Regions from separate parts of the Clostridium sp. JN-9 genome, predicted to be linked through region 1. Evidence: a T-box and tRNA genes for the amino acid it is inferred to sense, from the RefSeq annotation. Region 1 holds a T-box; the other holds one or more tRNA genes.
What was found. The T-box of region 1 lies ahead of ileS (isoleucine--tRNA ligase). A T-box ahead of a tRNA ligase gene usually reads a tRNA of that ligase, here a tRNA-Ile.

Region 1 (15,849 bases):
TAATCCAAACTCTTTTAATCTCTTTAGTCCTAAATTTAATTCATGTTTTGCAAAATCTTCACCAAGCATACCACTTGATAAACTTATAAGTGCAACTTTATCTCCTTTAACTAATGGCTTTGGCTTTTTCATAATATCACATCCTAATTCAATTAATTAAATAATTTTTACTTCGTCATACCTTACCGCTGTAACGGATAAGAAGAAGATTGCGAACCAACTATCGATTTTTTTATTTCATCTCGTAATTAAGTTCAGCAAATTGATTGAATCTCCTCATATCCGTTAATTTTAATTCTAACTCAAAATCATTTTTATTAAATAAAGAAATTCCACTACCTATTAGTGTAGGTGTAATCGTAATGATAAATTCGTCAACTAACTTTTCTTTAATAAAAGAGTGTAAAAGATTTCCTCCACCAACAAGCCAAATGTTTCCTCCATCCAGGCTTTTTATTTTGTTTGTAAATTCAACTACATCTTGATTTATAAATTCTACATTTTCATTTTTATCATTTTCTGATTTAGAAAATACATAACACTTTTTATCCTTATACGGAAATTCACCTTTTTCTTTTTCAATAATCCAGTCATAAGTTCTTCTCCCAATTAGAATAGTATCAACTGTGCTGTAGAATTCAGAATATCCATTATCTCCTTCGCCTTCAGTTTTAAACAACCATTCCAAGGAGTCATTTTCTGTTGCTATATAGCCATCTAAACTTGTTGCAATATATAAAACTAATTTTCTTTTGTTAGACATATACAAACCTCCATATTTATGAAATTTAATTATATTTTAAAATACAATTAGTGAACAATATTCAACTAATTCGTCATAAATTGAAAATTACAAACTAAAGTATTATTGCAGAATTAAGTTCATATCAAAAATTTAATTTCATATTTTATGGGTATATCAAACTCACAAGGCAAAGGAATGGATGACTTTAACTTTTTTGGAATACTTAACTAAGGATTACGGCCATTTGTTTATAACGGTTTGACTGCCCTTGTAGCATAAAAAGTCGGGACATTGAATTCATGAAGTTTACCTGTACCGTTTGTATCCTGGAATATATCTGTAAGAACAAACCCTGCTTGTAATTGTCCGCCAATTTGTTTCTCAATGGTATGTGAAAATTGAATTTCCCAATCATTTGGTACGGGTTTAGTAGGTGTTAATATTACAAACCAATTATTATTTTTTGCTTTTTTAAAAACTTTATGATTAATAGGTTGTCCTCACTCCCAGCCTTCATTAATCCATTTATCAAAAAATTTAGAGTTTACTTCCGTATATTTTTTATCCATTCTTTCTCACTCCAATCCAGTTTTTTTCTTCTATTAGTAATTAATATATAGCTGATTAATACATTACTATTGGTATCACAGGGAACACTAATATAAAATAAGCGCTGGAGGTTACGTTATGGGAAGAAGATTTTCAATAACTTCTTTAATTATAATTGCATTAATCCTTCTTTTCAATTGCCAGTAAAAGGTTTTGAACAAATACCTGATGCAAAATTAGGCTTACCTTATGAATATACTCCAAAAGAAGGGTCAGTTGAGGTACAGCCTTTTGTGGGAGCACATAATACAATAGGGATAGATGAGATGACAATCAAAATAGAAGAAGTAACTCCCACAGTAGAAAACTTTAAGCACATAAAGAGTTTCCCATATCTACTCACCCATAGGAAGTATTTTTTGAGCCTTTCTATATAAATTTTTTGCACAATTTACTTATATTCACACAATCTTTTTATTCAATTTTTCCTGCAACAAATTTATACTTTTTATATGCATTATTTATATTATATGCATTATCTATAATGAATGGCTTGTGCGTAATAATTATAATAGTTTTTTCTCCTTTTAAGTTACTAATTGTATTGCCAATCATTTTTTCTGTTTCTGAATCTAATTCTGCTGTACCCTCATCAATAAGCAAAATTTCTTTTTTACTAACTAATGCCCTTGCAATAGCTATTCTTTGACGTTGTCCACCAGAAATATTGTCACAAGTTTCATTTATAACTGTATCATAACCATTTTCAAGATTCATAATAAAATCATGAGCATTAGCCAATTTACATGCTTCTAAAATATCTTCCTCCGTTGCATTTTGATTCCCAAGCCTAATATTTTCCTTAACAGTCAGCTGAAATAAATGGCAATCCTGATCTACATAAGCTATCTGGTTTCTCAATCCCGAAATATCTGTATCGTCTACATACTTTCCATTCAATTTATATATACCAGAAGCAGGATGATAAAATCCTAATAGGATTTTAATAAATGTACTTTTGCCTTCTCCGCTCTCCCCTGTAATTTCAACAAAATCACCATAATCAATATTCATTGATATACCATCTATTACATTATTCATTCCATCATAACTAAAAACCAGGTCTTTGATACCAATACATTCCTTATATTTTTTTGTTTCATTCTTGTATAATAAATTTGTATTAGAAATTTTTTCAGTTTTCATTTCGAAAATCTCAAATAGCCTTTCAACAGAAGGAGATGCTTTCTGTATTTCACCTAAGAAAGTTGAAAAGTTTTAAAACAAATAGCTTGCATTACCTTGAAGCTTAATGACTGATATAACAGCTCCTATAGTAGTATATCCTTTTAGTGCCATAAACAATCCCACTGCCATTAAACCAATGTTATTGATATTTTCAAAAAAAGTATTATTTGTTTCTAATAATGCATTGTATTTTTCACGTTTTTCATAATCATGTTGTAATTTTTTTGTAACTGATTTGAATTTGTTGTAAAAATATCCCTCACTGCCATTCATTTTAATATCAATAAATCCATCATAAATATCAATTATATTTTGATACAGATTACCATATTCTTTCTGATATTCACCTGAATATGCATTTACCTTTCTGCTGATAAAATAATTCACTAAAACAGAAAATAACCCCAGCATAATTGCAAGAATTCCAAGAAAATAATTTATGTAGATCATTGATACCATGGCAACCCCACCATGAATGATTGCAAAACATAAATTGGGAATGTATTTTAAATAAACATCTTCAAGTGTATCAATATCTTTAGTCATCCTTGATAATATATCACCTGAACTATATTTTTCATAAGTATCAACTTTAATGTTTTCTATATGACCAAATGAATCCTTCTTAATCGCCCCAATAGTACTTCTTACACAATAATTTTTAATTTTCATTATAATGGGCTCAAAAACAAATGCTATTAAAAATGAAACAATTGCTATATAGAAGGCCTTTCGAATCAATTTAATATTATGATATGCAATGGCGTCAATAACCTCCTTAAGTATAAAAGCTAGTACTATATTATAACATATTGATATAATTGCACTATCTGCTATTGTAAAGATAAAGTATATTGGAGTTTTTTTATTCATAATCTGCATGATTTTTTTAAAGTACTTCATTCCATTTTTATTGTTCATATAAATTCCCTCTGTTCAATATCATAATTTTATCTTTATCATCAACTATCCCCATTCTATGTGTAACTATAATAGAGCACTTTCCATTACATATTTTATAAAAACCTTCCTTGACCTTCTCTTCACTTTTCAAATCAAGCATAGAAGTTGGTTCATCAAATATGAATATTGAACCATTTTTTATTACTGCTCGTGCTATGGCTAACCTTTTGCATTGTCCTCCAGAGAGTTTCACTCCTCCACTTCCTACCAAAGTATCATAACCATCAGGCAGTGCTTCAATAAATTCATTTGCATAGGCTAACTTAGCAGCTTTAATAACATATTGCCTGCTTACATTTTTACCCATTGATATATTTTCTTCTATTGTACCTCGAAATATATATGGGTGCTGTGGTACATATGATATTAATTTTCTTATTGATGCAGCATTCTCTGATGTCAGCATTACGCCTCTAACATTGATATTCCCTTGAAATTTAGTGTATAATCCACATATTATTTTTAGTAAAGTACTTTTCCCAGCGCCGCTTTCACCAATTATTTTAACATGATCTTTTCTATTCAATTCCAAATTAATATTATTCAGTATATTAGCTTTCATATCATCATATTTAAAAGAAAGGTGGTGAATCTCTATCTCTTTTATCTCATTATTAGCTTGTCCAAAATTAGCTTGTATATTCTCTTCTTGCTCAAATTTGGTTATTATATGAATGTCTTGCAATGCAGGCTTTATTTCACGTAATCCTTTTATAATATCAAGAAATGATTCTATTGGTGATATAATATACCAAATAATCACATTTGAAGCAATGAGCTGCCCTAATGTTATTTCACTGGAAAAACTTAAATAACCGCCATAAAGAGGAATAATTAACTGTGGAATATACCTCAGCAAAATAAATATCCTGCCTAATATAGAATTCATTTTGTCTTTTTCTTTTTCCTTATTAGCAATAGTATTTACTTGGTTTGAATATTTATCTAAAAAATATGGCTGCAGTCCGAATGCTTTCATTACATAAAAACCACTGATTACATCTTTTGTAATTGTATTTAATTTAGATTTTTCATCCAGTATTCCTCTTGTTTTTCTTTGAATTGGCTTAGACAAATGATTGTAAACTACAGTTGAAACAGGAATTAACACACATGAAACAATTAATAATTTGTAACTAATATTTGCAAAATAAATACAACTAACTATAGCAATTATGGGGTTAGCTGCTATACCTGCTATATTACCAACATAATCTTGTATTAACTCAATTTCATTATTAAAAACAGAAAGAATATTTGCTGAACTATACTTCTCTTTTAGTGATAGTGGAGTATGTATGATTTTTACTCCTATTAAGTTTCTCACATTGTTTGAAAATTCAGCTTTGCATTTAATTTTCATATATTGTTCAAGATAATAGCTAATTACCTGCATTATTATTGCAAAAAAAGAGATAGGCAAAGCATTTATAAATTTATCATAATCATGATTAACAACAAAATCAGTAAGACTAGCAATTTTATAAATTAAAAAAATTGCTAAGCCTGATTCTATGAGACTAAAACAGCATTGCCATACTATTGACCATATTCCTTTTTTAGATAATAGAAATGTTTTAAAAAAGTTTTTCTCATTCAAAACAAATTTTTCCCCCCTTCTCTAAAAAAGTTTATCTATAACTGCCATATATAATGACATCATCTGAACCGTAAATATTCATTAATATCACTTTATCATATGAAATATTCCACAAAGGTAATTAATATCCTCTAAGTTTTAATAAAAAAGTAAAAATTGTAAACTCCGTTTCCAACTCTTACTAAGGGTCAGGTACCTTAATCAAAAAATTATAAAGCTGGTGAAGCACCAGCTTTATAAATATTTATTAAGATCCTTATCTTTCATAACATTTATCAAATGTTTTATCTCCTGATCTCTGCTTTTATTCATAACTAAAAGCACATCTCCGGCATCAACTATTACTATATCCTTTATTCCGAACCCAATTACAAGTCTTTCCCCGGCAAATACTATACAATCCTCACTTTGTTCCAAAAAAGTATTTCCTACTACATTATTTCCCCGGAAATTTTGTAGAAACCTGCTTAATGAGTCGAAATTACCTATATCATCCCAATCAAATTCACATTTAATAACATATGCCCTTCTTGTCTTCTGCATGATTCCAAAATCCACGGATATTCCATCGATAAGTGAATATTCCTGTCTAATTATCTGCTCTTCTTCTTCACTATCCAGTGCCTGATAAATATTCATCATGCTTTTGTACATTTTAGGAAGGTACCTTTCCATCTCCCGTAAATATACATCTGCTCTCCATATAAACATTCCGCTGTTCCAAAGATAGGTTCCTTTTAAAAGCAAATCTTTTGCTACTTCAATGTTTGGTTTTTCCAGGAATCTTTCTACCTTGTATGTGGGTATTTCACCAATAGTTCTCTCTCCCATTTCGATATATCCATAACCAGTCTCAGCTCTAGTGGGTACAACCCCTATGGTAATAAGCCCCCTTCTTTTATCCACTATATCAATTGCCTGAGTTATGGTATCAGTATACATTTTTTCATTTTCTATATAATGGTCAGAAGGAAGAACGATCATTGTTGCATCATTATCCTTTTTTAACAGCTTTACAGCTGAAAGACCAATACATGTTGCAGTTTCTTTATTCTCAGGTTCTGCAAATATATTCTTTCTATCAATTTCAGGTAACTCCTGGTATATCTTTTCAATATACTGCTCATTTGTAACAACATATATATTTTCCTTACTTACAATTGGCTTTATTCTATCCACAGTTGCTCTTAGAAAGCTCTTATTATCTATTATCTTTAAAAATTGTTTTGGATTTTCTGTTCTTGATAGTGGATATAACCTTGTTCCTTTTCCTCCTGCAAGAATTAGTGCATATAACAACAATGTTCACTCCCAAAAATGCTATATCTTATCATATGTAAAACATGGCCAATAGGTGAAAATGGAACAATTTATATTTATATTATTTGAAGTTTTTTAACTGACTCATTGCTGGTACATTTTTCTATTCCCAATTCATTAAGCTTATCACAGACTTTCTCCAGTGTATCCTCCTTATTTAAATAATATTCGCTGGCTTTTATTCTAATAAAATTCCACCCTATCCTTTCCAGGTTAATTTGCTGCATTAGTGCACTAGCTATATCCATATTATTATCCTTGTCGCCTTCACATATTACAGCTGCCTTATTGCTTTCCCCTTCAATGATAAAATCAATGTTATAAACTCCAATTTTAATTTGGGGAATAATTTTATAGCCCATTTCTTTTATTCTGCTGTATATTTCTCTTTGAAGCTTATATTTAAATATATAATTTAAATTAAATTCATATTTGTACTCTCCATAGTTTTCACAATATTTAAGAAGTGCATATCTGGCACAATTAGGGTTTAAATCCTTTAAATCAATAGAATGAAATACCCACATTTGATTTCTTGCTCTGCTTCCAGCTACATTAAATCTTCTCCTGTCACTTTCCTTAGTTAAAGGAGCAAATTTCATATTATTTGCAACTACCATAGACAGGAACATAACATCTCTTTCATCCCCTTGAAAAGAATACGCATCTCCGCAGATTAATTTTCTTCTAAGGAGTTCTTTTTCGCCTAGCCTATTTCTTAATAAATCTTCTATGAGCTGGCTTTGATCATCTCCAAGCAGTGATATTACTCCCATTGACATACCACTGTAATTTTTATTATTGCAGCACTCTATAACCTTTCCCACCAGCTCTGTGGCTTCCTTTATATTTACTGATTTCTTTTCATCCCTTAATGCATTTTCAACCTTTACTGCTGCTATTGGAGGGTTTAAAGAGTTTTTGCTGTCAACTTTTCTAAGAGGTATTATGCTTTTGTTATAGTAAAAACTATTGCTGAATTGAATTATCTCAGGAACGGACCTAAAATGCTCCTTAAGCATAAGTCTGTTAGGAAATACTCTTAATGCAGTATCATATAAGCTTGCCCTTAAATCGAACCACTGAGCCTGAGGGATTTCATTTAAATATTCTTTTATTAATCTGTTTACTGAAATCTCCTCAATTCCTATATTTTCAGGACCAATCTGCTTGTCATCTCCAACTATAACTGCCTTTTTGGCCCTCATAAGTGCGCATATTGAAAATATATCGCTTTGACTGCTTTCATCAAATATTATTACATCAAATTTCTCTTTAGATAATTTAAAATTTTCTATTACCTTATTAAATGGCATTATCCACACAGGTATAATATTTCTGCAGTTTTCTATTTCAGTCTGTGCTATTCTTCTATAAGTGGTTACAAGCTTTCCTTTGCCATTTCCAATTCTCTTAACAGCCTCCATCCATGAAATTAATTTTCTTTGTTCAGTTTGTGAAATAACCTTTATCTGATTTAACCATGTTTTCTTTCCAATTAATGAATTTATAATAAAGCTTTCAAGGTTTTTCTTTTGTCTGTATTCATCAATTAAAGCTTCATTATCAATACTGTTGACTTTATTAATATAGCAGTACAGCTGTTTCCACTTCCATGCCTTATTAAAGTGTTTATATTTTCTATAGTCATTAGTATTTAACAATTCCTCTGTAAGTTCAGGGCAGACTTTTTTAAGTTTGTCCAAAATATTATCAAGCTCTATTACATCTCCTTTTCTTATTCTTAATCTTTCAATATTGTCATAGCAGTGTTTAATTTTGTTTAAATCGTTGGTTTCAATGGCTGTATAAAGCTCCTCTAATCCCCTCACTGACATTATTAATTTCTTTAGCACAATGAAATATGCCTTTAGATTTTCATATTCATCCATATTCTTAATGCTGTTAACTGCTTTTATTATTTTATTAAAAGTATTAATGCTGTACCAGTTTAAATTTTCAGGAATTCTAATGTCATGAAGTCTGTCTATGATATCTTTTTTTACATCAGTATCCCAGCTGCAAAGCATACTGATGTTTTCAATATACTGCTCTATTTTAATAATTGGCTCATGATTATTTACTTTAACTTTTTCCATATCATATTGACTTGCAAATAAATTCCATGTGCAGATAAGCTGCTGCTGAATTTCCTTTCTTTCTAAATATAATCTCACAGCAATAATCTGATCTGTAGTGCATATACTTTCTGTATCTACTTTGCAATCCTTCAGTATATACATACAATTTCTATTAATAGCTTTAAAAATCACTCCAATATGACCTTTAGATATAAATTTATCATATACCTTGTCAAAATCATCAGTGAATTTTGCCATTGGCACCTGACTTGGGATTTCTATTAGATGTTTACCTGTTTCTTCGTCTAATCTGCTTATCTTCAGCAAATAGCTATTGCATTTATACAAAATATTGCGTACATTATCTCTTACAGTTTTGCTTTTTCTAAATGTCCTTATAAAGTTTTCCATACCACAATTCTCAAATTTATTTAAACAATTAATTGCATTGTATGCCGATTCACAAAGGTTGTCCAAATTGCATTTAGTACTTCTAGGTATCTGCCATCCTGTTAAGTTCTCCTTAAACTTGTCCACATCAGCTGCAAGCTTGTTCAAATTTTGCATTTTATCAGATATTTCTTCATAACATGGCAGTTTATCTAATAGAGGCTTCATTAAATTTATCTGCTTAATATCATCTTTCCCTAAGAAAGTTAATAATTCTATAATTCTATTAAATTCTTCATTTGATAACGGATTCACCTGGCTTATGTTTACTTTGTCTTTTATATAAGAATATTCATTTTCGTTGTCTTTTATCCATTTAACCACATCTGCCATTTTATAGTTTTTACCGTTAACATTAATATCTGAACCTTCGGCTTTACTGTAATTTCTAAGCTTTTCTTCCAATTCTCTTTGTTGTTTCTTATTTTCTCTTAACTCCTCCTCCAGATCTTTTATATCATTACATAGACTTTCCCTATCAACAGATAAATTATCTACAATTTGTCTTACACTTAAATCCATATTCTCTATGGAGCCAGTTTCATTACTGGTTACATTCATGCAGAGGGGTCTTATTTCCTTTGGTATTTTATCAGATAATACTTTAAGTGCTCTATCTGTTTCACTAGTTACCAGAACTTTTTTCCCATGGGCTAACAAATGACATATTAGATTTGCTATAGTATGGCTCTTGCCGGTTCCAGGAGGCCCTTCAACCACAACCCCGTAATTGTCACAGAGTCTTCTCACAATTTCTCTCTGCTCTTCATTTGAAGGTAATGGGAATAATATATTCTTTTTCACTTCATTCCATTGACTTTTATCATAATCGCTTTGTACAATCTCCTTCTCCTCCACTAATGCTTCAACGGGCTTAGGTATATCATAATCATCATCTATATACTTTATTGTATCTTCTAACTCTTTCTCCCATAAATTGATATTATTTTTTCTTACAATAATTACTGGTGAATTATAAATATAAGGCTCATCTGTTGCATTTACCTTACTTATCCCTGCAAAATTATCATTATATGATATTTTAAAATCTGAAGCCTTGCATTTCTTTACGATTTCATCCAAAACAGGCTTTATTTCATCAAATTTCCTTGGGTCTATGCACATAAAATTAAACTCTTTTTCAATATTAATTAATTCATCCATGGGAAATTCATTAATACCTCTTAAAAAGTTGGTTTCCATTTTTGTTTTACCAATTGGAGTTAATAACAAAGCTTCCAGCTTTTCATCAAAAGTAATTTCCATTTTAGTTATAAAAAATGGATGAATTATTTTTTGTTCGCCTGTGTCCCATTCAAACAGTCCATGTCCCCATATAATTTCGGTTTTCTCACCATTCTTTTCTTTATCCAGTAATATTCTAAAAAACTGATCATATATTCCCTTGGCCTTTTTATTTATTTTCAGCCACCATTCTTTTGAGCTGTCCCTTGATACAATGCATCCTCCCATATGGTTTAAGTCGGACTCCCAATAGCTTTTATCATAGTCAGAAACATTCCTTATTTTTTTATTGCTAAGTCTTTTAATCTGCAAAAGATAATTAAAAATGTCCTTAATTTTATTTCTATTTTCCATAGTCCCACCACCAACCTATATACTATTTACTTTTATGTAAGATTATACCATCATAGCTCCATATATTCAAAAAAATCGTTATACAATATTTATTTATTAATGACATTATTTTTAGACTATTTTTTGCAAAAAAAAGTGATATGCAATAATGGCATATCACTTTTTTTATTTGTTTATTTGCATGAATCTCTTTCTACCAGTTCATAGTCAAGAACATAATTATTTGTTTCAGCAGGCTGTTTGTTAATAAGTTTTATCAGCATTCTCATTCCAAAGGATCCCATGTCATACATAGGCTGAGATATTGTTGTAATCTTAGGATAAAAAACAGAAGCTGAATTTATATTGCCAAAGCCCATTACATCTACTTCTTCTGGGACCTTTATTCTTCTGTCCCTCAATGCATTAATTGCACCCATTGCAATTTCGTCACTAGCACAAAATAATGCATCAACCTTCTTATTATCAAATATTTTATTAGCACCGGTATAGCCGTCAATTGATTTTAAGCCGCCAAATGAAACTATGGAATCATCTATATCTATATTATTTTCCCCCAAAGCTTTTTTATAGCCTAAATATCTTAAAGCTGAGGCATTTAATTCGTCCTCATGGGAGCCAATGAATCCAATGCTCTTGTTTCCCTTATTTATTAAATACTGTACTGCATCTAAAGCTGCTCCTGTGTTGTCTATACTTACACTTGGAAATTCCTCTTCTTTGTCCCTGGTTTCAACAAGTACTGTTGGCAGCTGAAGTTCCTTAATTAATTGAATAACACTTTGTTCAAGTGAATTACTCATGTATAAAACGCCATCTACCATCTTTTCCTTAAGAACCCTTAAATACTCCTTTTCCTTCTCTGGATCCAGATCAGTGTTGCAAAGCATTATATTGTAATCGTATATATTGGCTCCGTCCTCTGCACCTCTTACTATTTCTGGATAAACAGGTATGGATATGTCAGGAATAATAATTCCTATGGTTTTTGTTCTTTGAGTTTTTAAACTTCTAGCTACTATATTTGGTCTGTATCCTAATTTATTTATAGCCTCAATAACCTTTTTCTTGGTTTCTTCATTAACTACATCCACGTCATTTAATACTCTGGATACGGTTGCAATTGACACCCCTGCTTCTCTTGCCACATCTTTGATTGATGCTGCCATATTATCAACTCCCATTTAATTTCTATTACATATTTATAATATTATACTAGTATAACCTTTTCAATACAAGGTAGTTTGTGTTATTTTGCAGGTTTGAGTATACTTTTTTGCAAATATGTTAAAAAAACAGGGCATAATATTTATTTACCATACCCTGTTCAACACTATTCTACAACTTTTACTGACAATTTAAAGTCTTCACCATTAATTTTGCAATCTGAATATTCTGCAGGTTCATTATAAAATACTGAGACAGCCAGAGTTTCTTTTTTAATTTCATCTTCATATTTTCTTACTATAGCTTCAAGCATTTTATTGTATCCAACATATAAGTTTATCTTATCTGCAACCTGGAAGCCGCTGTCTTTTCTCATATTTTGTATCTTACTTAAAATTTCTCTTAAATACCCTTCTTCTTTTAATTCATCTGTAATTGTTGTTTCTAAAACAACCCCTATTTCACCTTCGCCAGCAAATGCAAAGCCTTCTAATCCCTGCATTGTTACCAGTAAATTTTCTTTGGTAAGTTCAATGGTATTTCCCTGAACATCTACTTTTACGGTGCCGCCATTATTAATAGTTTGTGCCAGGTTCATCTGATTCATTTCTGATATTGCTTTTCTGATTCCAGGAATCAGCTTTCCATAAGCCTTTCCAAGCACAGGCAGATTTGGTTTAATTTCAAAGCTTACATACTTAGACAAGTCTGCTCCAAACTCAACCTTTTTGATATTTAATTCATCCATTATAATATCATCATAATATTCAGGAAGTGATTTAGTGCTCATGAGCATTTCACTTAGAGGCTGTCTGTTCTTTATATTAGCTGAATTTCTAGCGCTTCTTCCAAGCTTTACCACTGTATAAGCTAAATCCATATCCTTCTCTAAACTGCTGTCAACAAGGCTTTCGTCATAATTTGGCCACTTGCAGAGATGGACACTTTCAACTGCATTAGGATCCATGCTTACAACAAGACTTTGATATATGGTTTCAGTTATAAATGGTATAAAAGGTGCGGCAACCTTTGATAAGGTTACTAAAACATTATATAAAGTAGTATAAGCACCTATTTTATCATCTGTAAGCTCTGTTGACCAGTATCTTGCTCTGTTTCTTCTTACATACCAGTTTGAAAGTCTATCTACAAAGTCTTCTATTGTCAATGCTGCCTGAGTTATTCTGTAATTATCAAGATGTTCTTCAACCTGCTTTATTAAAGTATTTAATTTTGATATTATCCATCTATCCATTACATTTTCAGAAACAAAATCTGCATATTTTAAAGGATCAAATTTATCTATTTCAGCATAAAGTACATAAAATGAATATACATTCCATAGTGTACTTATAAACTTTCTTTGAGCTTCTGCAACATCTTCCTCGGAAAATCTAGTTGGAAGCCATGGTGCACTGGCTGTATAAAAATGCCACCTGGTAGCATCTGCTCCTTCTTTTTCTAATACTGTAAATGGATCCACAACATTTCCCTTATGTTTTGACATTTTAAGACCGTGTTTATCCAAAACATGCCCCAAAACAACACAATTTTCAAAGGGATTTGTATCAAATAAAGCTGTGGAAATAGCAAGCAGTGTATAGAACCATCCTCTTGTCTGGTCAACAGCCTCAGATATAAATTGTGCAGGAAAATTTTTTTCAAATACTTCCTTGTTTTCAAAAGGATAATGATGCTGTGCAAATGGCATAGAACCTGAATCAAACCAGCAGTCAATTACTTCATGGGTTCTTGTCATTTCTTTGCCGCACTTAGGACATCTAAGCTTAACATTGTCTATATAAGGTTTGTGGAATTCCAAATCCTTAGGAACATTTATCCCCTTTTCCTCCAGCTCAGCCCTGCTGCCTATGCATTCTCTATGTCCACACTGACACTCCCATATTGGAAGTGGTGTACCCCAATATCTGTCTCTGCTTATTCCCCAGTCTATTACATTCTCAAGGAACTTCCCAAATCTTCCTGTCCTTATGTTATCAGGATACCAATTTACTTTATTGTTGTTCTCAAGCAGCTTATCTCTTAAAGATGTCATCTTTACAAACCAGCTGTCCCTAGGATAATAAAGCAATGGTGTATCACATCTCCAGCAGTGAGGATATGAGTGGGTAAATTTTTCTGATTTATAAAGTATGCCTGTTTCCTTCATGTACTCTAATATTTTAGGGTCTGCTTTCTTTACAAAAATCCCTTTCCAGGGCTCTACGCAGTCAACAAATTTTCCTTCTCCATCCACAAGGTTTATAAGTGGTAATCCATATTTCTTGCCTAATAAATTATCGTCTTCACCATAAGCAGGAGCAATGTGTACTATTCCAGTACCATCTGTTAAAGTAACAAAGTCTCCGTGTACAATATAGAATGCTTTTTCCTTAGGAGTATAGAATGGGAACAGCTGCTCATATTCCATTCCTAATAATTTTTCTCCCTTGAATTCATTGACTATTTCATATTCACCTTCAAGTACATTTAATAACTTTTTAGCAAGTATTAAATTTTCACCATTATTCACTACTTCTACATAATCATACTTTTTATTTACAGCAAGAGCTACGTTGCTTGGCAGTGTCCATGGTGTTGTTGTCCATGCAAGTATATATTTATTTTCTTCACCTTTTACTTTAAATTTAACAAAAGCTGTAGACTCTCTTACGTCTTTATAGCCCTGGGCAACTTCGTGAGATGAAAGGGCTGTGCCGCATCTTGGGCAGTATGGTATAACTTTGTGGCCTTTATATAAAAGGCCTTTATCCCACATCTGCTTTAATGCCCACCACACAGATTCTATATAATCATTATGGTATGTCACATATGGATGATCCATATCTACCCAGAATCCAAGCTTCTCAGACATATCCTTCCACATATTAGCATAAGTAAATACGCTTTCCTTACACTGTTTAACAAAAGCTTCTACACCATATTCCTCGATTTGCTGTTTGCCGGATATACCCAGTTTCTTTTCTATTTCAAGTTCTACAGGAAGTCCATGAGTATCCCATCCTGCCTTTCTTAAAACCTTATATCCCTTCATTACCTTGTATCTTGGAATTAAATCCTTAATAACCCTTGTAAGCACATGGCCCACATGAGGCTTTCCATTTGCAGTTGGAGGTCCGTCATAAAATGTAAAATACTCTCCATCTTTATTAAGTGCAAAACTTTTTTCAACTATTTTATTTTCTTTCCATAGCTTTAGTACATCAGATTCTAATTCTACAAAGCTTTTTGAAGAATCTACTTTCTTATACATTATCTTTAACTCCCTTCATATTTCCCATCTTTCTGCATGAGCAGCCCATTTTACGTAATACTATGCTGCAATTATAAAATAAAAAACTCCATCCTGATTAGGACGGAGAAATAACCGCTATACCACCTATGGTGAACTTATAATTCAAGTACAACAAATATTATAACAACATCTATGATACTCTATTCTTTAACGCAGAATTACGTAATAGTTTACTTGCCTAAAATAGTTCAGATTTTCAATATTAAGCTCCCAGGTGATTTTTATTAGATTCCTTCTATGGGTTTCCATCAGCTCCCACTCTCTTTAAGAAAAAAGTCCAATTACTTTTCCTGATCAAAGCCTTTAGAATATTATATTATATACGTTTTTTGTTGTCAAATATTTTATATGCAAAAATATTCAGTATAAAACTCCATAGTATTCTACACCATGATACGGTATATATCTCCATATCTCAATGTTATAGGTGGTATACTTTTAGCTCTAATTTTTGGTATACTTTATTTTATCATTCACATGTATATAAATAACTTTATATGCAACCATTTTATTTTATTTTAAGTCTAATAAGTGTAAAGTGAGCAGCTTCAAATTTATCAGACTGAGTTTAGTAATGATATTGAAAATGAATAATTTAAGCTTTACAACATATGCGCATATGAATTTTATGACCTTTATGCATAACCCGACTATAAGAATGGAAGTTTACTCGGTGTTTCGAGGAAGGAGATAACTATGGAATTGCTAATAAAGAAGGCTCAAAATGGAGATGATGAGGCCTTTATTAAGATTATTGATGAATACATGCCTCAGATGTATAAAATAGCAAGATCCAGGCTTAAAAATGAAG
Region 2 (15,849 bases), 320 kb from region 1:
CTGGTACACCAGAGGTCAGTCCATCCCGGTCCTCTCGTACTAAGGACAGCTCCTCTCAAATTTCCTACGCCCGCGACGGATAGGGACCGAACTGTCTCACGACGTTCTGAACCCAGCTCGCGTGCCGCTTTAATGGGCGAACAGCCCAACCCTTGGGACCTACTTCAGCCCCAGGATGCGACGAGCCGACATCGAGGTGCCAAACCTCCCCGTCGATGTGGACTCTTGGGGGAGATCAGCCTGTTATCCCCGAGGTAGCTTTTATCCGTTGAGCGATGGCCCTCCCACGAGGAACCACCGGATCACTAAGCCCGACTTTCGTCCCTGCTCCACTTGTATGTGTCGCAGTCAAGCTCCCTTCTGCCTTTGCACTCTTCGCGCGATTTCCAACCGCACTGAGGGAACTTTTGGGCGCCTCCGTTACATTTTAGGAGGCGACCGCCCCAGTCAAACTGCCCACCTAACAATGTCCCGTGACCAGTTTCATGGCCACCGGTTAGAATCTCAGTACTGTCAGGGTGGTATCCCAAGGGTGACTCCACAGAAGCTGACGCCCCTGCTTCGCAGTCTCCCACCTATCCTGTACAGACAATACCGAAACTCAATGCTAAGCTACAGTAAAGCTCTACGGGGTCTTTCCGTCCAATCGCGGGTAGCAAGCATCTTCACTTGCACTACAATTTCGCCGGATTTGTTGTCGAGACAGTGCCCAAGTCATTACGCCATTCGTGCGGGTCGGAACTTACCCGACAAGGAATTTCGCTACCTTAGGACCGTTATAGTTACGGCCGCCGTTTACTGGGGCTTAAGTTCACCGCTTCACTTACGTTAACGGATCCCCTTAACCTTCCAGCACCGGGCAGGCGTCAGCCCCTATACTTCAGCTTTCGCTTTAGCAGAGACCTGTGTTTTTGCTAAACAGTTGCTTGGGCCTATTCTCTGCGGCCTGCCGTGAGGCAGGCACCCCTTCTCCCGAAGTTACGGGGTCAATTTGCCGAGTTCCTTGACAACAATTCTTCCGATGGTCTTAGGATTCTCTCCTCACCTACCTGTGTCGGTTTGCGGTACGGGCACCAACTTCCTCCATAGAGACTTTTCTCGGCAGCGTGGAATCGGATACTTCGCGACGATAATTTCGCTCCCCATGACACCTCATCATTGATCAGACGGATTTGCCTGTCTGACCTGACTAAGTGCTTAGACGCACATCCAATAGTGCGCACATCCTATCCTCCTGCGTCATCCCATTTGTAATAACGTCAGTTGGCGGTATCGGAATATCAACCGATTGTCCATCACCTACGCCTTTCGGCCTCGGCTTAGGTCCCGACTAACCCTGAGCGGACGAACCTTCCTCAGGAAACCTTAGGTTTTCGACCAATAAGATTCTCACTTATTTCTCGCTACTTATGCCAGCATACTCACTCCTGTACAGTCCACCGCTCCTTTCGGTACGACTTCAGCCCATACAGGAAGCTCCTCTACCACGTACACGTAGTGTACATCCATAGCTTCGGTGGTAAGTTTTAGCCCCGGACATCTTCGGCGCAGGACCTCTCGACTAGTGAGCTATTACGCACTCTTTAAATGAGTGGCTGCTTCTAAGCCAACATCCTAGTTGTCTTAGAAATCCCACATCCTTTTCCACTTAACTTACACTTTGGGACCTTAGCTGATGATCTGGGCTGTTTCCCTTTTGACCACGGATCTTATCACTCGTAGTCTGACTGCTGAGATTCAAGTATATGGCATTCGGAGTTTGATAGGGTTCAGTAACTGTTGTCAGCCCCTAGCCCATTCAGTGCTCTACCTCCACTACTCATTCTCAACGCTAGCCCTAAAGCTATTTCGAGGAGAACCAGCTATCTCCGAGTTCGATTGGAATTTCTCCGCTATCCACAGCTCATCCCATGATTTTTCAACACCAATGTGGTTCGGTCCTCCACGGAATTTTACTTCCGCTTCAACCTGTCCATGGATAGGTCACCCGGTTTCGGGTCTACAGCATGCAACTAGTCGCCCTATTCAGACTCGGTTTCCCTTCGGCTCCGTACCTTAAGTACTTAACCTTGCTACATACCGTAACTCGCTGGCTCGTTCTACAAAAAGCACGTCATCACACGTTAAAGTGCTATGACCGGTTGTAGGCACACGGTTTCAGATTCTATTTCACTCCCCTTCCGGGGTTCTTTTCACCTTTCCCTCACGGTACTTCTTCACTATCGGTCACCAGTTAGTATTTAGCCTTGGGAGGTGGTCCTCCCTGCTTCCCACAAGGTTTCACGTGTCTCGTGGTACTCTGGAATAGATCTTTAAGACTTCCTTTTTCACTTACAGGGCTGTTACCTTCTACGGCGGTCCTTTCCAGAACCTTCAGTTAAATGATGTCTCACATATTGATCTATCCACAACCCCAGGAACAAGTTCCTGGTTTGGGCTCTTTCCCTTTCGCTCGCCGCTACTTAGAAAATCGATTTTTCTTTCTCTTCCTCCGGGTACTTAGATGTTTCAGTTCCCCGGGTATAGCCCTATAAACCTATGAATTCAGTTTATAGTACATACCGTTAGGTATGTGGGTTTCCCCATTTGGAAATCTCCGGATCACAGGCTATTTGCGCCTACCCGAAGCTTATCGCAGCTTATCGCGTCCTTCTTCGCCTACTGGTGCCAAGGCATTCACCATGCGCCCTTTGTAGCTTGACCTTCAAAATCTCTATAAGCGACCCATTACTGCGTCAGCTGCCTTCACTGCGGTGCTCATTTACCTTGAGTAAACTCCGCTCCTCGCTCAAGCTTTTCCTCGTCTTGTTCGCTACTATCAATTTTCCTTTAAATAAAGTAATCTTAATACAAAGGTATTTTTGTATACCTTAACTTTAATGTAAACTTTTTATACTGTGCAATTTTCAAAGAACAATGGTGGGCTTAAATGGACTCGAACCATCGACCTCACGCTTATCAGGCGTGCGCTCTAACCAGCTGAGCTATAAGCCCAAATAAATAAAGATCATAAATGATCTTTCAAAATTAAGCAGAGAAGTAAACCAAGCTTTCATGTAAGTTATCCTTACATGTCGACTCCTTAGAAAGGAGGTGATCCAGCCGCAGGTTCTCCTACGGCTACCTTGTTACGACTTCACCCCAATTACTAATCCCACCTTCGGCCGCTGACTCCTTACGGTTATCTCACGGACTTCGGGTGTTACCAGCTCTCATGGTGTGACGGGCGGTGTGTACAAGGCCCGGGAACGTATTCACCGCGACATTCTGATTCGCGATTACTAGCAACTCCAGCTTCATGTAGGCGAGTTTCAGCCTACAATCCGAACTGGGATGGGTTTTAGAGTTTGGCTCCACCTCGCGGTATTGCATCTCTCTGTACCCACCATTGTAGCACGTGTGTTGCCCTGGACATAAAGGGCATGATGATTTGACGTCATCCCCACCTTCCTCCCGGTTAACCCGGGCAGTCTCACTAGAGTGCTCAACTTAATGGTAGCAACTAATGATAAGGGTTGCGCTCGTTGCAGGACTTAACCTAACATCTCACGACACGAGCTGACGACAACCATGCACCACCTGTCTCCCTGCCCCGAAGGGCTTCGCCTATCTCTAGGTTATTCAGGGGATGTCAAGTCCAGGTAAGGTTCTTCGCGTTGCTTCGAATTAAACCACATGCTCCGCTGCTTGTGCGGGCCCCCGTCAATTCCTTTGAGTTTTAATCTTGCGATCGTACTCCCCAGGCGGAATACTTATTGTGTTAACTGCGGCACAGAAGGGGTCGATACCTCCTACACCTAGTATTCATCGTTTACGGCGTGGACTACCAGGGTATCTAATCCTGTTTGCTACCCACGCTTTCGTGCCTCAGCGTCAGTTACAGTCCAGAGAATCGCCTTCGCCACTGGTGTTCTTCCTAATCTCTACGCATTTCACCGCTACACTAGGAATTCCATTCTCCTCTCCTGCACTCTAGATATCCAGTTTGAAATGCAGTACCCAAGTTAAGCCCGGGTATTTCACATCTCACTTAAACATCCGCCTACGCACCCTTTACGCCCAGTAAATCCGGACAACGCTTGCCACCTACGTATTACCGCGGCTGCTGGCACGTAGTTAGCCGTGGCTTCCTCCTTTGGTACCGTCATTATCGTCCCAAAAGACAGAGCTTTACAATCCGAAGACCTTCATCACTCACGCGGCGTTGCTGCATCAGGGTTTCCCCCATTGTGCAATATTCCCCACTGCTGCCTCCCGTAGGAGTCTGGACCGTGTCTCAGTTCCAATGTGGCCGATCACCCTCTCAGGTCGGCTACGCATCGTTGCCTTGGTGAGCCGTTACCTCACCAACTAGCTAATGCGCCGCGGGCCCATCTCAAAGCGGATTACTCCTTTGATTAGAATATCATGTGATACCCTAATGTTATGCGGTATTAATCTCCCTTTCGGGAGGCTATCCCCCTCTTTGAGGCAGGTTGCCCACGTGTTACTCACCCGTCCGCCGCTAATCCGTCCCCCAAGGAACTTCATCGCTCGACTTGCATGTGTTAAGCACGCCGCCAGCGTTCGTCCTGAGCCAGGATCAAACTCTCAATTTAAAAGTTTGATTGCTCATTACTTTATACTCTATAAAAGAATTGCTGGTTTATTTAACAAGTTTTTACCTGTTATCTTCTCTGTTTAATTTTCAAAGATCATGTCTGTCATCTGACAGCTTTTATATCTTATCATGTTGCTTTTACATTGTCAACAAGAATTTTAAATTTAATTCAAATAAATTTTACTCGAAGACAACTATATAATAACATGGTGTCCTAACGGACGACTTATATATATTAACACTTTTGTATCTTATAATAAATAATATAATCCACAAAAAATTTGATTTATAATGTAGATACTTTATTATCCTAATATATACTTATAAATCCTCATAATGATACACCAGGTAAAGTATTAGCCCTTTTAATTTATATAATCCTATATCTATAATATAATTTTTTATAATTATATATAAAAAAGAATCATCTATAATTAGATAATTCTTTTTTGGTGGAGAATAAGGGATTCGAACCCTTGACCCCCTGCGTGCAAGGCAGGTGCTCTCCCAGCTGAGCTAATCCCCCATATGGTGGACCTTCAGGGACTCGAACCCCGGACCAACCGGTTATGAGCCGGTTGCTCTAACCAACTGAGCTAAAGATCCAATTGTTCACCTGGCAACTACCTACTCTCCCACAGAGCCTCCCCTGCAGTACCATCGGCGCAATGAAGCTTAACCTTCGTGTTCGGAATGGGAACGGGTGTTACCTTCACGCCATTATTACCAGATACATTTACATTTAAATTTAGTGTTTTTGACATAAATACTCAGTCACTTTAAGGGGTAACCGGTGTAATTTTTAACGCAAATCACAGATTTGCTAAATTACCCGTTAAATGTCATTTAGACATTTAACCCTTCACGCCATCATTACCAGATACATTTACATATCACAGTTATAAATTATATTATACAAAGATAACTTTGTCAATATATTTAAAGAAAGAAAATTGTTCTTTCAAAATTGCACAGTATAATTATTTGGTCAAGCCCTCGACCTATTAGTATTAGTCAGCTGAACATGTTGCCATGCTTACACCTCTAACCTATCAACCTAGTGTTCTTCTAGGGGTCTTACTAGCTTACGCTATGGGAAATCTAATCTTGAGGTGGGTTTCACGCTTAGATGCTTTCAGCGTTTATCCCGTCCCGACATAGCTACCCAGCCATGCTCCTGGCGGAACAACTGGTACACCAGAGGTCAGTCCATCCCGGTCCTCTCGTACTAAGGACAGCTCCTCTCAAATTTCCTACGCCCGCGACGGATAGGGACCGAACTGTCTCACGACGTTCTGAACCCAGCTCGCGTGCCGCTTTAATGGGCGAACAGCCCAACCCTTGGGACCTACTTCAGCCCCAGGATGCGACGAGCCGACATCGAGGTGCCAAACCTCCCCGTCGATGTGGACTCTTGGGGGAGATCAGCCTGTTATCCCCGAGGTAGCTTTTATCCGTTGAGCGATGGCCCTCCCACGAGGAACCACCGGATCACTAAGCCCGACTTTCGTCCCTGCTCCACTTGTATGTGTCGCAGTCAAGCTCCCTTCTGCCTTTGCACTCTTCGCGCGATTTCCAACCGCACTGAGGGAACTTTTGGGCGCCTCCGTTACATTTTAGGAGGCGACCGCCCCAGTCAAACTGCCCACCTAACAATGTCCCGTGACCAGTTTCATGGCCACCGGTTAGAATCTCAGTACTGTCAGGGTGGTATCCCAAGGGTGACTCCACAGAAGCTGACGCCCCTGCTTCGCAGTCTCCCACCTATCCTGTACAGACAATACCGAAACTCAATGCTAAGCTACAGTAAAGCTCTACGGGGTCTTTCCGTCCAATCGCGGGTAGCAAGCATCTTCACTTGCACTACAATTTCGCCGGATTTGTTGTCGAGACAGTGCCCAAGTCATTACGCCATTCGTGCGGGTCGGAACTTACCCGACAAGGAATTTCGCTACCTTAGGACCGTTATAGTTACGGCCGCCGTTTACTGGGGCTTAAGTTCACCGCTTCACTTACGTTAACGGATCCCCTTAACCTTCCAGCACCGGGCAGGCGTCAGCCCCTATACTTCAGCTTTCGCTTTAGCAGAGACCTGTGTTTTTGCTAAACAGTTGCTTGGGCCTATTCTCTGCGACCTGCCGTGAGGCAGGCACCCCTTCTCCCGAAGTTACGGGGTCAATTTGCCGAGTTCCTTGACAACAATTCTTCCGATGGTCTTAGGATTCTCTCCTCACCTACCTGTGTCGGTTTGCGGTACGGGCACCAACTTCCTCCATAGAGACTTTTCTCGGCAGCGTGGAATCGGATACTTCGCGACGATAATTTCGCTCCCCATGACACCTCATCATTGATCAGACGGATTTGCCTGTCTGACCTGACTAAGTGCTTAGACGCACATCCAATAGTGCGCACATCCTATCCTCCTGCGTCATCCCATTTGTAATAACGTCAGTTGGCGGTATCGGAATATCAACCGATTGTCCATCACCTACGCCTTTCGGCCTCGGCTTAGGTCCCGACTAACCCTGAGCGGACGAACCTTCCTCAGGAAACCTTAGGTTTTCGACCAATAAGATTCTCACTTATTTCTCGCTACTTATGCCAGCATACTCACTCCTGTACAGTCCACCGCTCCTTTCGGTACGACTTCAGCCCATACAGGAAGCTCCTCTACCACGTACACGTAGTGTACATCCATAGCTTCGGTGGTAAGTTTTAGCCCCGGACATCTTCGGCGCAGGACCTCTCGACTAGTGAGCTATTACGCACTCTTTAAATGAGTGGCTGCTTCTAAGCCAACATCCTAGTTGTCTTAGAAATCCCACATCCTTTTCCACTTAACTTACACTTTGGGACCTTAGCTGATGATCTGGGCTGTTTCCCTTTTGACCACGGATCTTATCACTCGTAGTCTGACTGCTGAGATTCAAGTATATGGCATTCGGAGTTTGATAGGGTTCAGTAACTGTTGTCAGCCCCTAGCCCATTCAGTGCTCTACCTCCACTACTCATTCTCAACGCTAGCCCTAAAGCTATTTCGAGGAGAACCAGCTATCTCCGAGTTCGATTGGAATTTCTCCGCTATCCACAGCTCATCCCATGATTTTTCAACACCAATGTGGTTCGGTCCTCCACGGAATTTTACTTCCGCTTCAACCTGTCCATGGATAGGTCACCCGGTTTCGGGTCTACAGCATGCAACTAGTCGCCCTATTCAGACTCGGTTTCCCTTCGGCTCCGTACCTTAAGTACTTAACCTTGCTACATACCGTAACTCGCTGGCTCGTTCTACAAAAAGCACGTCATCACACGTTAAAGTGCTATGACCGGTTGTAGGCACACGGTTTCAGATTCTATTTCACTCCCCTTCCGGGGTTCTTTTCACCTTTCCCTCACGGTACTTCTTCACTATCGGTCACCAGTTAGTATTTAGCCTTGGGAGGTGGTCCTCCCTGCTTCCCACAAGGTTTCACGTGTCTCGTGGTACTCTGGAATAGATCTTTAAGACTTCCTTTTTCACTTACAGGGCTGTTACCTTCTACGGCGGTCCTTTCCAGAACCTTCAGTTAAATGATGTCTCACATAATGATCTATCCACAACCCCAGGAACAAGTTCCTGGTTTGGGCTCTTTCCCTTTCGCTCGCCGCTACTCAGAAAATCGATTTTTCTTTCTCTTCCTCCGGGTACTTAGATGTTTCAGTTCCCCGGGTCTAGCCCTATAAACCTATGAATTCAGTTTATAGTACATACCGTTAGGTATGTGGGTTTCCCCATTTGGAAATCTCCGGATCACAGGCTATTTGCGCCTACCCGAAGCTTATCGCAGCTTATCGCGTCCTTCTTCGCCTACTGGTGCCAAGGCATTCACCATGCGCCCTTTGTAGCTTGACCTTTAAAATAAAGTAATCTTAATACAAAGGTATTTTTGTATACCTTAACTTTAATGTAAACTTTTTTATACTGTGCAATTTTCAAAGAACAAAAGAGACTAATCAAAAACCGTTTAGGTTTTTTGATCTCTCAAAATTAAACAGAGAAGTAAACCAAGCTTTCATGTAAGTTATCCTTACATGTCGACTCCTTAGAAAGGAGGTGATCCAGCCGCAGGTTCTCCTACGGCTACCTTGTTACGACTTCACCCCAATTACTAATCCCACCTTCGGCCGCTGACTCCTTACGGTTATCTCACGGACTTCGGGTGTTACCAGCTCTCATGGTGTGACGGGCGGTGTGTACAAGGCCCGGGAACGTATTCACCGCGACATTCTGATTCGCGATTACTAGCAACTCCAGCTTCATGTAGGCGAGTTTCAGCCTACAATCCGAACTGGGATGGGTTTTAGAGTTTGGCTCCACCTCGCGGTATTGCATCTCTCTGTACCCACCATTGTAGCACGTGTGTTGCCCTGGACATAAGGGGCATGATGATTTGACGTCATCCCCACCTTCCTCCCGGTTAACCCGGGCAGTCTCACTAGAGTGCTCAACTTAATGGTAGCAACTAATGATAAGGGTTGCGCTCGTTGCAGGACTTAACCTAACATCTCACGACACGAGCTGACGACAACCATGCACCACCTGTCTCCCTGCCCCGAAGGGCTTCGCCTATCTCTAGGTTATTCAGGGGATGTCAAGTCCAGGTAAGGTTCTTCGCGTTGCTTCGAATTAAACCACATGCTCCGCTGCTTGTGCGGGCCCCCGTCAATTCCTTTGAGTTTTAATCTTGCGATCGTACTCCCCAGGCGGAATACTTATTGTGTTAACTGCGGCACAGAAGGGGTCGATACCTCCTACACCTAGTATTCATCGTTTACGGCGTGGACTACCAGGGTATCTAATCCTGTTTGCTACCCACGCTTTCGTGCCTCAGCGTCAGTTACAGTCCAGAGAATCGCCTTCGCCACTGGTGTTCTTCCTAATCTCTACGCATTTCACCGCTACACTAGGAATTCCATTCTCCTCTCCTGCACTCTAGATATCCAGTTTGAAATGCAGTACCCAAGTTAAGCTCGGGTATTTCACATCTCACTTAAACATCCGCCTACGCACCCTTTACGCCCAGTAAATCCGGACAACGCTTGCCACCTACGTATTACCGCGGCTGCTGGCACGTAGTTAGCCGTGGCTTCCTCCTTTGGTACCGTCATTATCGTCCCAAAAGACAGAGCTTTACAATCCGAAGACCTTCATCACTCACGCGGCGTTGCTGCATCAGGGTTTCCCCCATTGTGCAATATTCCCCACTGCTGCCTCCCGTAGGAGTCTGGACCGTGTCTCAGTTCCAATGTGGCCGATCACCCTCTCAGGTCGGCTACGCATCGTTGCCTTGGTGAGCCGTTACCTCACCAACTAGCTAATGCGCCGCGGGCCCATCTCAAAGCGGATTACTCCTTTGATTAGAATATCATGTGATACCCTAATGTTATGCGGTATTAATCTCCCTTTCGGGAGGCTATCCCCCTCTTTGAGGCAGGTTGCCCACGTGTTACTCACCCGTCCGCCGCTAATCCGTCCCCGAAGGAACTTCATCGCTCGACTTGCATGTGTTAAGCACGCCGCCAGCGTTCGTCCTGAGCCAGGATCAAACTCTCAATTTAAAAGTTTGATTGCTCATTACTTTATACTCTATAAAAGAATTGCTGGTTTATTTAACAAGTTTTTACCTGTTATCTTCTCTGTTTAATTTTCAAAGATCATGTCTGTCATCTGACAGCTTTTATATCTTATCATGTTGCTTTTACATTGTCAACAAGAATTTTAAATTTAATTCAAATAAATTTTACTCGAAGACAACTATATAATAACATGGTGTCCTAACGGACGACTTATACATACTAACACTTTTGTATCTTATAATAAATAATATAATCCATAGAAAAGTTAGTTTATAATATAAATCCTTTTTTATTCTAATATATGCTTATAAATTCTTATACCGATACACCAGGTAAGGTATTAGCCTTTTGAATTTTATATAATCTTATATTTACAATATAACTTTCTATAATTCTATATAGTAACTCTCCTGCAAACTTATTTAATTTCTATGCCATAACAAAAATGAAGATTTTTATCAGGCTAAAAATCTTCATTTTCTATATTTCATATTTGAGTTTTTAATTTTCCAATTACTTTAAATCATTAACAATGCTTTTAAATCTATTGCCTCGTGCCTCAAAGTTAGGAAACATATCGAAACTTGCACAAGCTGGAGAAAGTATAACTGTATCTCCCTCAACAGCCAGACTTTTAGCCTTATTAACTGCTTCCTCCAAAGAACTGACTATAACGATTGGTACTTCAATATTTTTGCTTTCCTTCAATTTATCAAAGGCAGCTTTTATTTTATCCTTGGTAAGCCCAAGCAATATTAAAGTCTTTATTTTTTTATATCCCTTTTCTGCTAAAGGTTCAAATGGGATATGCTTATCATAACCGCCAGCAATTAATATAACTGGTTTATCATAAACAGATATTGTTGCTAGTGTTCTTGTTGGGCTAGTACCAATTGAATCATTATAATATTTTACTCCATTAAGTTCTCTTACAAATTCGTTTCTATGTTCTACTCCATTAAATGATAAGGCAACCTGTTTCATATTTTCTAAGCTTACGTCATCTTTTACAGCACAAAATGCTGCTAAATAATTTTCTACATTATGCATACCTTTAAGAACTATATCCTCATATTTACACGCCTCTTTATTTAGCAGGTATAGCACTCCATCCTTATAATATGCACCATTTTCTACTATGTTTTTTCTGCTGAATTTCATAACTTTTCCCTTAGAATCTGATTCCATGCTGTTTGTAATGCTGTTGTCTTGGTTTAATACCAGCAAATCGTCCTTTTGCTGATATTTATATATATTTTTTTTGGCTTCTATATATTCTTCCATACTTTTATGAATATCTAAATGATTGGGGCTTAAATTTGTTACTAAGGAAACCTGAGGCGATGTATCCATAGTCATTAGCTGAAAACTTGATAGTTCCAATACAACTCTGTCATTTTCATTTATTTCCTCAATTTGTGAAAACAGCGGATTCCCTATATTTCCTCCAACCCAGGTTTTATATCCCTGCTGTTTAAGCATTTTAGATATTATAGTAGTAGTGGTAGTCTTTCCATCACTGCCTGTAATACCATATACCTTTGCAGGACAATATTTTACAAACTCCTCCATTTCAGAGGTTATATAAGCTCCCTGACGTTTTGCATTAACAAGTGCGTCACTATCAATTCTCATGGAAGGCGTTTTGAAAATAACCTGATATCCAACTAATTTATCTAAATAATCAGAGCCTAGGACAAGTTTTATTCCTTTTTTTTCAAAATCCACAGCTGTTTGTCCCAACTGATCAAAACTTTTTTTATCAAAGGCCGTAACACGGGCTCCCAGACTAACCAAATAATTAATTAATGGTATATTACTTATACCTATGCCCACAACAGCTGTGTTCTTCCCTTTAATAAACTCCTTAAACCGGCTAAAACTTCTATTCATTGATAACCTCCAAAATATAATACTGCTTTTAACATTTCTTTACGGAATTAATTATATCACTATAATTCAACTTGTACACTAATGGTTATACTTAACATCTCATTTATATTCTTGTCTATAAATTTAAATTATAATCAAATTTATCATATCAAATTTAGTCGAAATTGCGCGAATATATTTAATTTAAAAACTTTATTAAATCCTATTGAAATGTGTATTTCTTATGTTATACTAATGATGTGCCGTAAGGAAACATTATTATAATTCCCCAAGTTTTAATTGAACATATAACATATCCCCATGATTAAACCCTATTTAGACCGGATGCCCGAGCATCCGGTCTTTTTTTTCTTGAAATTACTCTTTAAAAAGAGCAGGAATAGATAAAATACATACCTGTTCCTGCTCTTAAATCAATTACTTAAAATTCTACCTTTTCACTTATAAACTTGTTTAGATCACAAATATTTATTCTTAGCTGTTCCATAGTATCTCTATCTCTCACAGTAACTGTATCATCCTCTAATGTATCAAAATCAATTGTAATACAATATGGTGTTCCAATTTCGTCTTCTCTTCTATATCTCTTTCCAATGCTTCCAGCTTCATCATAATCAACATTAAAGTCCTTTCTTAATAAAGCATAAACTTCTCCTGCTTTCTCTGATAACTTTTTTGTCAAAGGCAGTATGGCAGCTTTAAATGGAGCTAATGCAGGATGAAAATGCAGTACTGTTCTTGTATCTCCCTCTGCAATTTCCTCTTCGTCATAAGCGTCAACTAAAAATGCCAGTGCTACTCTATCAGCACCAAGTGAAGGCTCAATACAATATGGTACATACTTTTCATGAGTTGTTGGATCCATGTAAATAAGTTCTTCTCCTGAATGTTCTGAATGTTTTTTTAGGTCATAATCTGTTCTGTCAGCAATTCCCCATAATTCTCCCCAGCCAAATGGGAATGAGTATTCCACATCAGAGGTAGCCTTACTATAAAAAGACAATTCCTCTTTTTCATGATCTCTAAATCTCAAACAATCCTTATTAATTCCTAAATTCATTAAAAAGTCCCAGCAGAAATCTTTCCAATATTTAAACCATTCTAAATCTGTACCTGGCTTGCAGAAAAATTCTAATTCCATCTGTTCAAATTCTCTTGTTCTAAATGTAAAGTTACCAGGTGTTATTTCATTTCTAAAGGACTTTCCTATTTGTGCTATGCCAAAAGGAACTTTCTTTCTCGATGATCTTTGAACATTTTTAAAATTTACAAATATGCCCTGAGCTGTTTCTGGTCTTAAATATAATTCCGATTTTGCATCCTCAGTAACTCCCTGAAATGTCTTAAACATAAGATTGAACTTTCTTATATCTGTAAAATTCTTCTTACCGCATTTAGGGCATGTTATATTATTTTTTTCTATGTAGTCCATTAGTTTTTCATTGCTCCATCCATCAGCACTGGCAGCTTCTACTCCGTTTTTAGTCATGTGATCCTCTACTAATTTATCTGCTCTAAATCTAGCTTTGCAATCTTTACAATCCATTAGAGGATCTGAAAAACCGCCTACATGCCCTGAAGCAACCCAAACCTCTCTGTTCATTATTATTGCACAGTCAACTCCAACATTATACTTGCTTTCCTGAACAAACTTTTTCCACCAGGCCTTCTTTACGTTATTTTTAAATTCAACACCTAAAGGACCATAGTCCCATGAGTTTGCTAACCCTCCATATATCTCTGAACCAGGGAATACAAACCCTCTGTTCTTAGCTAAAGCTACTATTTTTTCCATTGTCTTATTTACAGTCATAATAAGTCCTGCTACTCAAAATATGGTCAAATGTATCCATACTGAGAAAATTCCTGTTTCATTGTACTATGCCTTGCCCAAGCTACTACAGTTTGTGCAGCACTCCACAGACGTAAATTCCCGAAATAGCCTTAGGTACACATATAAGCGCTTGTTTAATTAAGCTATCTTATATTCTTTAGCATTAGCTAAATTGATTGAAGCATTTAAATCTTCTATTGTTATAAAGCTTGGTTTTTGCTTTATTAACTCACTTACTGTTTTATTAATATAATCAGTTCTAATATTTGTAAGTCTTTGATGAAGTCTTTGTACCTTGACTATTTGTTTTTGGATATTCTGACGAGCAGCTTCTCCTTTCCCTTTTTTATTTCTTAATTTCAAACTTTCATATTTCCTTGAAAGTTTTCTTTGCTCACGTTTTAGTTTCTTTTCTGCTTTTTTAACTATTTCGATAAATTTTTATTATATGTTCTTCTGTTGGTTTAATCCCTGTTTTATATGCTTTTCTCAACTTCTTCATCTTCCTTTATCTTTTTTTTATACTTTCTTAGGCCATAAATTCTGCAGCTAAAAACATGAAGTATTGAGATTATATCTTGAACTAATTCTCCGTTTGGCGAAAAGCTTTCATTGTTTACTACTATTATTTTTACATTGAATTTTCCTAAAAATCTTTCAAACCACTCAAATCCAAATCGTACAAACCTATCTTTATTGGTTATTATTATAGTGCTTATTTCAGATGTCATACACTCATCAATAAGTTTATTCCATTTTTTACGATTATAATTCAATCCACTTCCATAATCTTCAATCACTTCATCTACAATAATTCCTTTTGCATTAGCATATTGTTTAAGAAATATAACTTGATTTTTTAAATCATCTTTTTGATTAGAAGTTGAAACCCTTGTATATATAACTACCTTCTTTCCAGAAGATGTTATACCCATAAACTCTTTATACTGTTCATAGGTATAAAACCGCCTATTTGTTGGCGTTCTAAATGCTTTTAATTTTCCTGCGTTATCCCATCGCTGTAGTGTTAAAACTGATACATTTAATAATTCAGCAAATTCTTTAGGCTTATAGTTCTTACTCAAATATAATCACTCCCTTTTTGGTGATTATATTATATCATTCCTGAATATATTTGCATATAAGATTATAAACTATTTTATTTCTCCTTAATTTCATATTTTAGGGTATAAAAAAAGCCCTTACCATAAGGGACGAATTAAATCCGCGGTTCCACCCTTTTTGGCAATAGCCCTGCTCTTACAATATCATTCAAAAGCGCCTTTAAAATATTACTATAGTCAATTACACCAAACTTGACCTCTCTTTTATAGTAGATATTCTTACTCTTCTTCATCATTATGACATATATATTTATTTATATTTTACCAAAGAAATTTGTAATGTCAACTGCTTTCAAAAAATAGAATGGCTCCGCGAAAAGGATTCGAACCTTCAACCCTTCGGTTAACAGCCGAATGCTCCACCGTTGAGCTATCGCGGAACAACTTATATAATATATTATAGCAACTATTTTTCTTTTTGCAAGATGTTTTTTTATTTCCATATAAATTAAGACCAGTAAAATTAACTGGTCTTAATAAAAACATTTAAATACCTTTTATTGTTGAATTAACTTCATTGTAGGAAATAGTATTACATCTCTTATAGAATAGCTGTCTGTTAAGAACATAACCAGTCTGTCTATTCCAATACCAAGTCCACCTGTAGGAGGCATACCAATTTCTAATGAATTAAGAAAATCTTCATCCATCATGTATGCTTCATCATCTCCAAGCTCTCTTTCTTTAAGCTGCTGAACGAATCTTTCTCTCTGAACTATAGGATCATTTAACTCTGAATATGCATTACACAATTCTCTTCCATAAATGAATCCTTCAAATCT

Region 2: it encodes a tRNA-Ile, which carries the amino acid that the T-box ahead of ileS (isoleucine--tRNA ligase) is inferred to sense. The anticodon was not compared.

What each region holds. Positions count from the first base shown of each region.
Region 1 covers NZ_CP035280.1:168,876-184,724, reverse strand. Annotated here, with positions in the region: gene EQM05_RS00930 (S66 peptidase family protein) at 1-132, opposite strand, end outside; gene EQM05_RS00925 (dihydrofolate reductase family protein) at 233-763, opposite strand; gene EQM05_RS00915 (DUF3888 domain-containing protein) at 1,492-1,731, shown strand; gene EQM05_RS00910 (ATP-binding cassette domain-containing protein) at 1,769-2,500, opposite strand; gene EQM05_RS00905 (ABC transporter ATP-binding protein) at 2,573-3,463, opposite strand; gene EQM05_RS00900 (ABC transporter ATP-binding protein) at 3,453-5,105, opposite strand; gene EQM05_RS00895 (mannose-1-phosphate guanylyltransferase) at 5,340-6,404, opposite strand; gene EQM05_RS00890 (AAA domain-containing protein) at 6,482-10,555, opposite strand; gene EQM05_RS00885 (LacI family DNA-binding transcriptional regulator) at 10,729-11,724, opposite strand; gene ileS (isoleucine--tRNA ligase) at 11,889-14,996, opposite strand; T-box leader at 15,092-15,345, opposite strand; gene EQM05_RS00875 (sigma-70 family RNA polymerase sigma factor) at 15,735-15,849, shown strand, end outside.
Region 2 covers NZ_CP035280.1:3,074,843-3,090,691, forward strand. Annotated here, with positions in the region: rRNA gene EQM05_RS14805 (23S ribosomal RNA) at 1-2,703, opposite strand, end outside; tRNA gene EQM05_RS14810 (tRNA-Ile) at 2,918-2,994, opposite strand; rRNA gene EQM05_RS14815 (16S ribosomal RNA) at 3,087-4,598, opposite strand; tRNA gene EQM05_RS14820 (tRNA-Ala) at 5,051-5,126, opposite strand; tRNA gene EQM05_RS14825 (tRNA-Ile) at 5,130-5,206, opposite strand; rRNA gene rrf (5S ribosomal RNA) at 5,215-5,331, opposite strand; rRNA gene EQM05_RS14835 (23S ribosomal RNA) at 5,585-8,492, opposite strand; rRNA gene EQM05_RS14840 (16S ribosomal RNA) at 8,687-10,198, opposite strand; gene murD (UDP-N-acetylmuramoyl-L-alanine--D-glutamate ligase) at 10,730-12,109, opposite strand; gene EQM05_RS14850 (glycine--tRNA ligase) at 12,531-13,922, opposite strand; partial or broken gene EQM05_RS16305 (RNA-guided endonuclease TnpB family protein) at 13,989-14,369, opposite strand; gene EQM05_RS14860 (IS607 family transposase) at 14,420-15,028, opposite strand; tRNA gene EQM05_RS14865 (tRNA-Asn) at 15,373-15,447, opposite strand; gene lysS (lysine--tRNA ligase) at 15,565-15,849, opposite strand, start outside.